Linked DNA regions of Zymomonas mobilis subsp. mobilis ATCC 10988. The protein of the gene in region 2 binds, or shares a complex with, the protein of the main gene of each other region. Links are inferred from orthologs where the notes say so. Each region holds a gene or a part of one and is shown on either strand. Other genes may lie near its edges.

What was found. Proteins that work in one complex are often made in the same cells at the same time.
Region 1: the proteins of tldD (region 2) and ZMOB_RS01005 are in contact, whole or in part, in a solved structure (PDB 5NJ9), measured with the Escherichia coli proteins. The link is inferred for Zymomonas mobilis subsp. mobilis ATCC 10988 from one-to-one orthologs.

The regions. Positions count from the first base shown.
Region 1 is NC_017262.1:215,788-220,027, reverse strand. What follows is about bases 1,433-4,240. They hold ZMOB_RS01005 (TldD/PmbA family protein), read right to left. Parts: upstream 3,606-4,240; coding sequence 2,259-3,605; downstream 1,433-2,258. Other genes in these bases: ZMOB_RS01000 (cytochrome-c peroxidase), read right to left, coding at 3,730-4,240; ZMOB_RS01010 (hypothetical protein), read left to right, coding at 1,433-2,204. Also shown: lipA (lipoyl synthase), read right to left, coding at 1-562; ZMOB_RS01015 (carbonic anhydrase), read left to right, coding at 663-1,292; more of ZMOB_RS01010, read left to right, coding at 1,347-1,432.
Region 2 is NC_017262.1:1,036,460-1,044,479, reverse strand. The notes cover bases 2,010-4,945. They hold tldD (metalloprotease TldD), read right to left. Parts: upstream 4,231-4,945; coding sequence 2,788-4,230; downstream 2,010-2,787. Other genes in these bases: ZMOB_RS04590 (aminotransferase class IV), read left to right, coding at 4,533-4,945; ZMOB_RS04600 (endonuclease/exonuclease/phosphatase family protein), read right to left, coding at 2,010-2,499. In the rest of the region: ZMOB_RS04605 (ammonium transporter), read right to left, coding at 230-1,579; more of ZMOB_RS04600, read right to left, coding at 1,780-2,009; more of ZMOB_RS04590, read left to right, coding at 4,946-5,204; ZMOB_RS04585 (pyridoxal phosphate-dependent aminotransferase), read left to right, coding at 5,327-6,529; ZMOB_RS04580 (SDR family oxidoreductase), read right to left, coding at 6,591-7,370; phosphoglucomutase/phosphomannomutase PgmG, read right to left, coding at 7,557-8,020. UniProt on the Escherichia coli protein: Metalloprotease involved in CcdA degradation. Suppresses the inhibitory activity of the carbon storage regulator (CsrA).

The sequences.
Region 1 (4,240 bases), 820 kb from region 2 along the record:
GGTAAAGACGGGGCACCGTTTCAAGATTGTGATTGAATACATCGGGGCGGGCTTTGACGATCATATCCAATGCATGATCCGGCTTACCACGGAAATCTGGGGTCAGAATCTCAATCGTCGTTTTCGGGGTTCTTGCTCTGACAGCTTCAATAACTTTGACAAATTGTGAAGCGCCGCCATCTTCGAGGTCGTCACGATCAACCGATGTGATAACAATATGCTCCAAATTCATTTCGGCAGCGACATCAGCAACATGCCCCGGTTCCAAAGGATTGACCTTGTCGGGATGGCCTGTCTTTACATTGCAAAAAGCACAGGCACGGGTACAGACTTCCCCCAAAATCATGACGGTTGCCTGTTTTTTTGTCCAGCATTCTCCAATATTGGGACAGGCTGCTTCTTCGCACACCGTGGCCAGACCCAGTTTCCGTATCAAGCCGTGGGTTTCATTAAAAGCAGCGCCACCGGGAGAACGGACACGAAGCCAGTCCGGTTTACGCAAAATCGAGGAACCAGAATCGGATCGGCTGGTTTTTTCATTAGGTGCGGGAATTTTACTCATACCTTTATATTTAACGATACCTTTCGTTACTTGCCAGTGTGACAAGACACAGGCAAAAGATAATTATCAATTTTTCATTCTATGAAGAAAGATTTTTTCTATGATAGACTTTCAGAAACTGATTATGGGATATCAGCGCTTCCGTAGTGGTGACTGGACAGACCAACATGATCGTTGGGAGCATTTGTCAAAAGGTCAAAACCCGAAGGTTCTGGTTATCGCCTGTTCTGATAGTCGCGTTGATCCTGCCCAGATATTCGATACCAATCCGGGTGAAATTTTTGTTATTCGTGTCGTGGGTGCCTTGGTGCCGCCTTATGAAAGAGAATTAGGGCATCATGGTGTATCGGCAGCACTTGAATATGCCGTAACCAAGCTGGAAGTAAGCGATATTCTAGTTATGGGGCATGGTGCCTGTGGCGGTATCAAAGCTTCTTTGGAAGGCACCGGAAGCGAAGACGAAGATGATGATTTCTTCATCAAAAGCTGGATTTCCTTGCTGGATGATGCCCGCGACAGAGTCGTTGCCGAACATGGCCACGAATCTGATGTTGCTTGCCGTTTGGAACATGAAGGCGTCAGAACCAGTATTGCCAATCTCCGTAGTTTTCCCTTTGTTCGAGATCGGGAAGCCGCAGGTAAACTCGACCTGCATGGGGCATGGTTTGCGATCGAAAATGGTTCGTTACATTTGTTAGAACCGAAAAGTAGCGAATTTATTCGCCTTTAGGCCTATCCTATCCCGATGAATCAGCTTGCTTATTTCGGGATAGCTTTTTTTGCTATGCTCCTTAACACCGCGCTGTCTTTGGTTTTGGGGCAAGCCTTTTATCATACGGCTTTCGCCTCGGTTATGGCGATAGGATATGGCTTAGCCACCTGTTTTCTGATTATCGTCCAAGGCCATCCGCCTGCGATCTCTGCCAAAAAATGGCTTTGGGCTATAGCAATAGCGTCCTTGCAATCGGCTTCTTTCTATCTGGAAATGGCCGGATTACTCAAAATAGGAGCGCAACAAACCGCGACGATCATGGCATTGGTGGTCGTGATGGCTCTCTTGTTACAATATAGAAAGAAAATTTTTTCGCGCTCTGGGGCTATAGCTTTAATATCAGCGTCTTTTGCTTTTGGGGCATTGGCGATTTTGGCACAGCCCTCTTGGCCTAAAAGCTGGAATAATGGTTATCTTTTTGCCTTTATGGCTGCTTTTGCTTTTGCGGCTTTCTTCTTTGGCAACCATTATGTTTTGAAAAAGCGTATTATTGATCCGGTTTCTTTGGCCGTTATCGGCCTGCTTACCCAAACGGTATGGATAACCCCTGCCGCATTATTTTTAACCCGCCCATTACCGCTTGATTTTCATTCGGGTATTTTCCTTGGGCTGATCGTTTTGGCCATTTTGATGGCGGCGGCTCAACTTTGTTTAAACAAGGCGCAACAAGCTATGTCGGCTTTCCCGATGGCGCTGATTTTTTCAATCGAACCTTTTGCCAGCCGTTTTTTCTTATGGATGAAAGGTCATCCTTTCCCGCCATCCTTTGCTTGGGCTGCCGGATTATTGGTGGTCGCGCTGTTTCTGGGGCAACCTTGGGTTATGAAAGGACGGAAACCGGCTCTATTTCCGCTTATTCCCAAAAAATAAAAGGCACAGAGGCTTCTGCCGCCATGCCTTTCTCAATAAAATTTTAGCGAAGGATTATTGGCCAGCAACCATCAATCCATCGACCCGCAAAGTCGGCACTTCGGTTCCGCGACGGAAGCGCAGATCATTGGCAGGCACCATATGCATAAAGATGTCTTTCAAATTACCGGCAACTGTAATTTCGGCAACAGGCTCCGCAAGCTGCCCATCACGAATAATAAAGCCGGATGCGCCACGGCTATAATCACCCGTAATCATATTGACACCACTGCCAATCATTTCGGTCACATAAATACCCAGCTTGATATCTGACATCAATTCTTCGGGTGTGACCTTTCCAGCTTCCAGATAAAGATTGGCCGTTCCTGTTGACGGAGGCCCCCCGACGCCTCTTCTGGCATGGCCAGTCGGGGTCATGCCCAATTGACGAGCGGCGGCTGAATCAAGCAACCAGCCATTCAATCGGCCTTTTTCAATAATATTATTGGGTTTTGTTGGTAGGCCTTCGCCATCAAAAGCACGCGAGGCGATGCCTCTTTTCCGCCAAGGGTCTTCTTTGATGGTGATACCTTCATTGAAAACCGGCTTTCCAAGGCTGTCTAACAAAAAACTGGTCTTGCGCGTGATAGCGCCGCCGCTGATGCCTTGAATTAAATAGGATAAGAATCCGCTACCGACGCGTGGATCGAAAATAATCGGCATTTGACCGCTATCAATCCGCGTCGGATTCAATCGCGCAATTGTCCGTTCAGCGGCTCTTGTCCCAATCAATTCAGCCGCGTCTAAATCTTCAAAATAGCGGGTGGCGTGAAAATCATAATCACGCTGCATATTAACCCCCTGCCCTGCAATAACACAGGCAGAGCAGCCATAGCTTGAAGAGCTGGAACCGCGAGTGAAACCCTCACTCGTCGCGAGGGCAAAAATCGTGCGACCTGCGCTGGCAGAAGCCCCTTCACTATTTGTAATACCGTCAACTGAACGGGCAGCATCCTCAGCTTTTAAGGCCAGCTCTCGCAAGACGGCTGGAGCAATTTCTTTTCCATCATCGCTTTCGATTTCCGGTGCTGCGCCCTGCATCAGCAATTCTTTTGGTGCCAAGCCTGCCCAGCGATCTTCGGGCGCCTCGCGTGCCATCGCAACGGCTCTTTCAACCAAGGCATCCAAGGCTTCTTTCGAAAAATCAGAAGAAGAAACACTGGCCGAACGATGTCCGATAAACAATCTTAACCCGATCTCTGCGCCTTCAGAGCGACCCACATCTTCTAGTTGTCCCAAGCGAACGGAAATATCTTGGGATTGTCCTTGGACAAAAACAACATCAGCCGCATCGGCTCCGGCTTGACATGCAGCAGCCACCAAACGGGCTGCCTGTTCTTCTGCTTGCGATATAGTTAACATACCATTGGAATAAGCGAAGCTGACCACAGATAACAGCTAATTTTTAAAAAAATGCCCCTCTTTCATTAGGATTTTATCCTTTTGGAAGAGAGGCATCTGTTCTCTTGTTTAAAGAGGAGGATGATTATTTAGAAGGCAATATGCCTGCTTCTTCTTCTGTGATCGTTGCCAGATTATGGCCGCGATAGCTTCCCGTTTGAGTTTTCAAGAAGGCCACAATATCCTGAACATCCTTTTCAGGAATTTGGCCTTTCTGCGTCTGGTAGCGCACCATTTCACGAACGGCTTCTTCCAAAGTTTTGGCGCTGCCATCATGGAAATAAGGTGCCGTCAATTCAATATTCCGTAATGTTGGCACATTGAAACGATGCATATCAAGGGCATTATGCGTTTGAGAGAAACGGCCTTGATCGGCATCACTTGGGTGACCTCTTTTACCGAAATAGTCACCTTCAAGTCCCATAACTTCAAAACTTTGACCACCCATCGCTTTACCGACATGGCAAGAAGCACAACCCAGATCTTTAAACAACGCGTAACCGCGTTTTTCCTGTTCGTTGATCGCGTTTTCATGGCCTTTTAAATATTGGTCAAAACGACTGTCAGGCGTTACCAAAGTCGCCTCATAAACAGCG
Region 2 (8,020 bases):
TTTATTACAAAGGACAATGAAATATTATTCAATTATCATAGAATTGTAAAAGAAAAGAAAAACGCCATCGGGATTTTGTTAAAATAGTCCCTCTCCGATGATTTTCAAGTCAATAAAGAAGTACAGGCTCTTTCCGGCGCGATAAAAAAAGCCGGATCCAGTTTCCTAGATCCGGCTTCATTCTTTTTTCGGCTAGAGGTCTTTCAAAAGAAAACCAGCATCCAAGCCTTTATAGCGAGTTCATATTATAAGCCCGCTCGTCATGCTCGCTGATATCCAGCCCCATCGCTTCTTCTTCCTTGGTAACGCGCAAACCAACCAGTTTATCAACGATGTAAAAGGCAATAGCAGAACCAATAGCTGACCAAATAACGGCAACGACCACGGCAAAAATCTGCAAGAAGAGCTGATGCCCAATCATATAATCGGCTTTACCAGGGCCACCTAATAATGGTGAACAAAACAAACCCGTCGCAATGGAACCGATAATACCCCCAACGCCATGAACACCAAAAGCATCAAGCGCATCATCAAATTTCAATTTGGGTTTGACATAGACGACCATCCAGAAGCAGCCGAAAGAAGCCAAAGCGCCAATAGCGATAGCACCCATCGGGCCCGCATTACCGGCGGCAGGGGTAATGGCAACCAAACCGGCAATAGCACCGGAACAAGCCCCCAGCAGCGACGGCTTACGACCAACGAGAGCCTCGGTTGCGATCCAGACAAGGATGGCTGCTGCCGTCGCAACAAAGCTGTTTATCATCGCTAAACCAGCAGAAGCATTGGCACCCAAGGCTGAACCTGCGTTAAAGCCAAACCAACCAACCCATAACAATCCGGTTCCGATCAGGGTCATCATCATGGAATGGGGTGCCATCAGTTCTTTGCCATAGCCGCTCCGTTTACCGATCATCAAGCAGCCAACCAAAGCCGCAATACCCGCATTGATATGAACGACCGTCCCGCCGGCGAAATCCAGAACGCCCATTTTGAAGAAATAACCGTCAGAAGACCAAACCATATGGGCGAGTGGCAAATAAACCAAGACCAGCCAAAGCGGGGTGAAAAGCATTACTGCCCGAAATTTAATTCTTTCCGCAAAACCGCCCAAAGCCAAAGCTGCCGTAATTGCGGCAAAAGTCATCTGATAACAGACAAAGACATATTCTGGTATCGTGCCATTGATGCTGTCCGGCGTTACCTTTTTCAAAAAGGCATTGGTCAAGTTACCAAAGAAAGGGGATGATCCGCTAAAGGCCAGAGAATATCCAATCAAAGGCCATAAAACCATGACAAGAGCGGTCATGCACAACATCTGGGTCAAAAGAGAAAGCGCATTTTTCGCCCGAACCATGCCGACATAGAATAATGCCAAGCCCGGGATAATCATCAACAACACAAGCGCTGTTGATATCAACATCCAGGCGGTATCCCCGCTATTTACAGCGGCCGGCGTTTCAGCCAGAGCCGGAACGGCACAAGATAACAAGGGTAGTGCAATTAATTTTTTACAAAACCCTATCGAATTAGCCATAGAGCGCAAAAGAACAGGCGCCTTTAATGAAAATCTCTGCATTCCCCGATATATCCCTCAAGACTCTGAACGAGCCGGCGTCATGAAAATTAATAAAGCCGAGATAACTTTTATATTTCAAAAAATTAACGCAGACACAGAAGACTATACAATAAAAATTACTTAGTCAGCTATTTTCCACAGGATTTATGCGGCAAAAATGACATAAAAATTCATAAAAACTGATTTTTTTGATAAAAATTTTAAAAATCTGGAGATAAAGCCAATTTCGCCCAAACAGGCAAATGATCGGAAGCCTGCCTTGCAAGCGGCGTATTGTGAACACCACATTCCAAATATCTAATTTGGGGGGCTATAATAATACGATCTAATCCGACTAAAGGATGCTGGGCAGGAAAACTGGCACCAGTTGGTAAAACAGAGAAATCATCCGGCAATAATCGCAGACATCCATCCCGCCTGCGCCATTGATTAAAATCGCCCATAATCACAGTCGGCAAATCGCGCTGCAAATTTCTTAATCTATCAACAATAAAGGCAACTTGTCGCCGCCGGAACAGACCCGATAAATCGAGATGCGAACCTATCAATCGCCAAACACGACCTCGAATTTTAATATCGCAGATAATCGCGCCTCTGGGTTCCAAACGAGGTAGTCTGACTCGCTCATATGCAACACAGCTGGCGAAATCGCGTAATAGCAGGGCATTACCATGCCATCCAAGGCTACAAGAGCGCAAAGATAATGGCACATAGCTATAACCATGCGCAGCCAAGGCATCAAAAGGCAGAATAGCGCGTCTTTTCCCCAGACGATGATCGGCTTCTTGCAAGACGACACAATCCGCATCGATTTCATCCAGAACAGATAAAATCCGTTCTGGGTCGCGCCGTTTATCAGCACCGATTGCTTTGTGAATATTATAAGAGGCCACTTTTATCGTATAATCAGGCATAGTCACTTTTACGGGCCTCTCCTCACATTATTATACCCGTTTTACACCCCGCTATAAGAAAGCCGTCTATCGACTTTTTATACGCTTATAAAACTATCAGTTTCGATTTTTTATTTCAAAAAACTATTCTGATTTAAAAAAGATATATCTAAAAATTACCTCACCCAAAAGCCATTTAAAAACAAAAAAACTTTTTAAGTATAAAAATTATTTTTAGGATTCTGTCTTCTTTATTTAAAAAAAAGCGGAGCCTAAAAAGCCCCGCTTTTCTTTCTTTATCACAAGTCAGTCAGTTTATTCAGTGGCCGTTCCGCCAACCGTCAAACCTTCAACTAACAAAGTAGGCTGTCCAACACCCGCAGGCACAGACTGACCACCTTTTCCGCAAATACCGACCCCTTCATCCAAAGCCAGATCATTACCAATTGCGGCAATTTTATTCAGAACGGTCGGGCCGTCACCGATCAAAGTCGCCCCTTTAATAGGGGCTGCAATACGACCATTTTCAATCATATAGGCTTCAGTGCAAGAAAAGACGAATTTACCGCTGGTAATATCGACTTGGCCGCCGCCAAAATTCTTGGCAAAAATGCCTTTTTTGACGCGGGACATAATTTCGGCAGGGTCATCCTGTCCAGCCGCCATAAAGGTATTCGTCATTCTCGGAATCGGGGCATGGACATAGCTTTCACGCCGTCCGTTACCCGTTGGTTTCATACCCATTAAACGCGCATTCAATCTATCCTGCATATAGGATTTCAGAATACCGTTTTCGATCAGAACCGTGCGACTAGTCGGGGTGCCTTCATCATCAATGCTCAAAGAACCACGCCGGTTCGGGATAGAGCCATCATCAATAACCGTGACCCCTTCAGACGCGACTTTTTCACCAATCCGGCCAGAGAAAACAGAAGAACCCTTCCGGTTAAAATCGCCTTCCAACCCATGACCGACAGCTTCATGGAGCAATACACCAGGCCATCCCGGGCCTAAAACAACGGGCATTTCTCCAGCGGGTGCAGGTATCGCTTCTAAATTAACCAAAGCCGAGGCTAAGGCCATATCAATACCCTTTTGCCATGCCGATTCTTCAAAAAGGGGATCGTAAAGATAGCGGCCACCGAAACCGTAAAATCCGGATTCGCGTCGTCCGTTCTTTTCAACGACAACCGAAATATTCAACCGCACCAAAGGCCGGATATCCTGAGCCACAAAACCATCAGGACGGACAATTTCAATCACGCTCCATGAAGCCGACAGTCCGACAGAGACCTGACAAACATGCGGATCTCTGGCGCGCGCGGCTGCATCAATTTTCTGACACAAGGCTACTTTTTCAGCAAAAGGCTTCAAAGTGAGCGGATTAGCCTCGGTATAAAGATGCCGATTGGTATGAAGCGGAGACGAAGGATGGTTACCCTTTTGAGGGTCTAATAACTGCAAGGTTTCCCCTGCCCGCCTGATCGCATCAGCAGAAATCTCGCTTGCATGAGCAAAGGCAGTCGCTTCACCGGATAATCCCCGCAGACCAAAACCTGCCTGATTATCATAGCTCGCATTTTTCAGGCGGCCATCATCAAAAGAGAAACTTTCGGAAACACTATATTGTAAATAAAGCTCCCCATCATCACAGCCGTGAAGTGTTTGTGATGTCAAACGCTTGGCATCATCCGGGGTCAGCAGCCCGGGGCGATAGAGAAAATGGCGAGGCGCATCAGCTATGTCAGCAATAGTCATAGACTATTAGTTATAACGCTCTGGCAATCGGTGCAATCACTGAACGCATAGCGAGGCAGAATAATTCCTAAAGGAGCAGGGCAAATAGGCTCAAAAAAAGGCGGATTTCAGCCTATTTCAGGACAGGCTTCTCTCAACCACCACCAAAAGTGATTAAATTCATTTAATTTCTTTGGTGGCATAAATATATTAAAAGAGTAATAAGAAGTTACCTTTTTCTCTTATTCTTGCGAAATAGCAATTTTATTACGCAATCAATCTTTTCAAGTTATTGAATGGTATAGTTAATCGGCCTTACTTTTATGAAAGAAACCCCTACAATAAAAGAAAGGCTAAAATTGATTGAGCCGCACCCTATCCAGATAGCAAAAGAGTCAAAAGCGCTGGTAGAAACAATGCGTTTTGAACCTTTGGGGGGCATCGCCAATCTGGAAGAACATCTGGCACGGCTTGAAAATTCAACTCAAACACTGGGCTTCACTTATAATCGCCATGCTGTTCGCAATATGCTTCATATGGCCTGTTTTCCTCTGATAAAGCCTCATTTTATTCGGTTGGTTATCAATTATAATGGCCGAATTGCCGTTGAAATTGCTCCACCAGAAAATGCACCCGAAAAAATAATTGAATGTTTTCCCGTTCAACGATCTTGTCCGGCCAATGATGAAAGACTTTATCATGCGCTGCTACCACGGGTAGCCAATGATATTTCAGGCAAGAATACTAATATTTGGCTTGCTATTGATCCATCCGGCCATGTGACAGAAACAGCCTTAGGCAATATTTTTATTCAGGATAACGATAGGCTGTTAACGCCACCGCGCTCATTGGGGCTTCTTCCCGGTCTCCTACGCGAGCGCTTATTATCAAGCGGCAACGCCAAAGAATCGCTGTTATCTCTACAGGATTTAAAATCCGGATTTCTCATCGGCCATGACCTGTTCGGGCTAGTCAAGGCAAAATTACTTCGCTAAAAACCGCCGCCATGGCCAGTAAAGTAAAAGATATATTTTGCTTTCTTACCTGACTGACACAAGGATTATATTTCAAAAGACGGATATTTTTCTGTCCGCCGCTTTTCCTGAGAGGAAAAAAGATGGTTCACATTTCCGCTGCCCTTTCCCGTATCCAGCCTTCCCCGACCATTGCCGTGACCAGTCGAGTGATCGAGCTCAAATCAAAAGGGGTCGATATTATTACACTCGGGGCAGGTGAACCGGATTTCGAAACCCCCGAATTTATTAAAGAAGCCGCTATCCAAGCCATCCATGATGGGAAAACCCGTTATACCAATGTTGATGGGACGGCAGAATTAAAAGAAGCCATCGTTGGAAAATTCCGCCGCGACAACCATCTTGAATATCGGACAGATCAGATATCCGTCGGTTCCGGCGGCAAGCATGTGTTATTCAATGCTCTGACGGCGACGATTGACCAAGGCGATGAAGTCATTATCCCTGCCCCTTATTGGGTCAGCTATCCTGATATCGTGCGTTTTTGTGGTGGGACGCCAGTCTTCATTCAGGCCACTATTGACCAAGATTACAAAATCACCGCCGAACAGCTTGAAAAAGCCATTACGCCAAAAACGCGCTGGTTTATCTTTAACTCTCCCAGCAACCCGACTGGTGCCGCCTATAGCGCGGATGAAATCAAAAGCCTCGCCGAAGTTTTACGCCGGCATCCTCATGTCTGGATTTTGTCAGATGATATTTATGAACATATCGTCTTCGACAATTTCCGCTTTGCAACCATCGCCGAAGTAGCACCGGATCTCTTCGATCGCACTTTGACCGCGAATGGCTGTTCAAAAGCCTATGCTATGACCGGATGGCGTATTGGTTTTGCCGGTGGCCCCACCCCACTTATCAAAGCCATGGCCAAGCTCCAGTCACAATCAACCTCCAATCCATGCTCAATTTCACAGGCAGCCGCTGTTGCTGCTCTGAACGGGCCACAGGATTTCTTGCAAGGCTGGTCTGACGATTTTGCGCGCCGCCGCAATCTGGTGGTTGATGGTCTGAATGCGATTGAAGGTATTTCCTGCCCGAAACCGCAAGGTGCCTTCTATGTCTATCCGGGCATTTCCGAGCTTATTGGCAAGAAAACCCCATCAGGTAAAGTCATTGAAAAAGACTTGGATTTCTCAAGCTATCTGATTGACGAAGCCAAAGTGGCTGTTGTCCATGGGGAAGCCTTCGGTCTGTCACCCGCTTTCAGAATCAGCTATGCGACCTCAACAGAATTACTGAAAAAAGCGCTTGAACGCATTAGCGATGCTGTCGCCCGCTTAAAATAAAAGCGTCGATTCCATCCACAATAAAAAGCCCGATTGATAAAATCGGGCTTTTTTATTGGTGCTATTTCGGAGTTGCAGCAGAACCAGCCAATAACCCGCCATCAATATTGAATTCAGCCCCAGTCATGTAAGTAGCCTCATCCGAAGCAAGCATAACCGCAACAGCCGCCACCTCTTCTGGCAGTCCAAATCGTTTTAGAGGCGTATCGGCGACTAGAGCTTGCATTCTCTTTTCGCGGTCGTCCCCATCCCCCAGCATAGGCTCCCATATCGAAGTCAAAATAGCGGCCGGATTAATCGCATTACAGCGAATTTTCCAGCCTTGCTGGGCGCAATAAAGGGCGACGCTTTTACTGTGGTTACGAATAGCGGCTTTTGATGAAGCATAAGCGGCGGCTAGGGGAATTCCGACTAACCCCGAACGGGAAGAAATATTGATAATTGATCCCGTTCCCTTGTTCTTCATCGCCGCAATCGCATAACGGCAACCCAGAAAACATCCATCCAGATTAACCCGATGGACAGCTCTCCAATCTTCTAAAGTGGCATGTTCTGGATCATGGGCAACAGCTCCATTCTCAAAACCTGTTATTCCGGCGTTGTTGACCACGACATCGACAACAGGCACTATCTCTGCCAAATTTTGCCAGTCTTTTTCTTCGCGGACATCCAGCTTTTGAAATTGCCCGCCGATTTCAGCCGCTGTCTTTTTACCTGTGACTTCATCTATATCAGTCACAATAACTTTGGCACCCTCATGCTGAAAAGCAGCAGCAATAGCCCACCCGATACCACGCGCAGCACCCGTCACGACACATATTTTATTCTTCAAACGTGGCATGACATCTCTCCAGGCTCTTAGATTTTTCTGATCTCAATCTAACCCAAAATAAGACTGCATCAATTAAGAACAGCTCCCAAATATAGGCTATTTTCTAATTCTGAAAAAATTTGAGCAAGCTTAATCCCTTTATAAAAAAGGCAGCCAGATAAATGGCTGCCTCTTTCTTTTAGACATTCATCAAAATCAATGGGTCGTTGTGACCGGCTCAATCCCAGATTGTTTCAGCTGGTCATTCAGCTGGCTGACCAAACGATCCAAAGCCGCCTGATCGCGTCCTTCAGCACGAGCGACCAGAACATCTTGGGTATTGGAAGCCCGCAACAGCCACCAACCATCATCATTAGTAACGCGGACACCATCAATTGTGTTGATCTTGGCATCGGCAGCGGTCAAACGCCCCAGCACTTCGCCAATTACTTGGAATTTGCGGGTTTCAGAAGCCTGAAAGCGTAATTCCGGTGTATTGACCATTTTCGGCATATCTTTACGGATTTGAGTCAAAGAACCACCCATCTGATGGACAGCCCCGATCATCCGCACCGCGGCATAGATACCGTCATCAAAACCGAACCACTGATCGGCAAAGAAAATATGGCCGCTCATTTCACCAGCCAAAGGTGAATGGGTTTCTTTCATCAAAGTTTTAA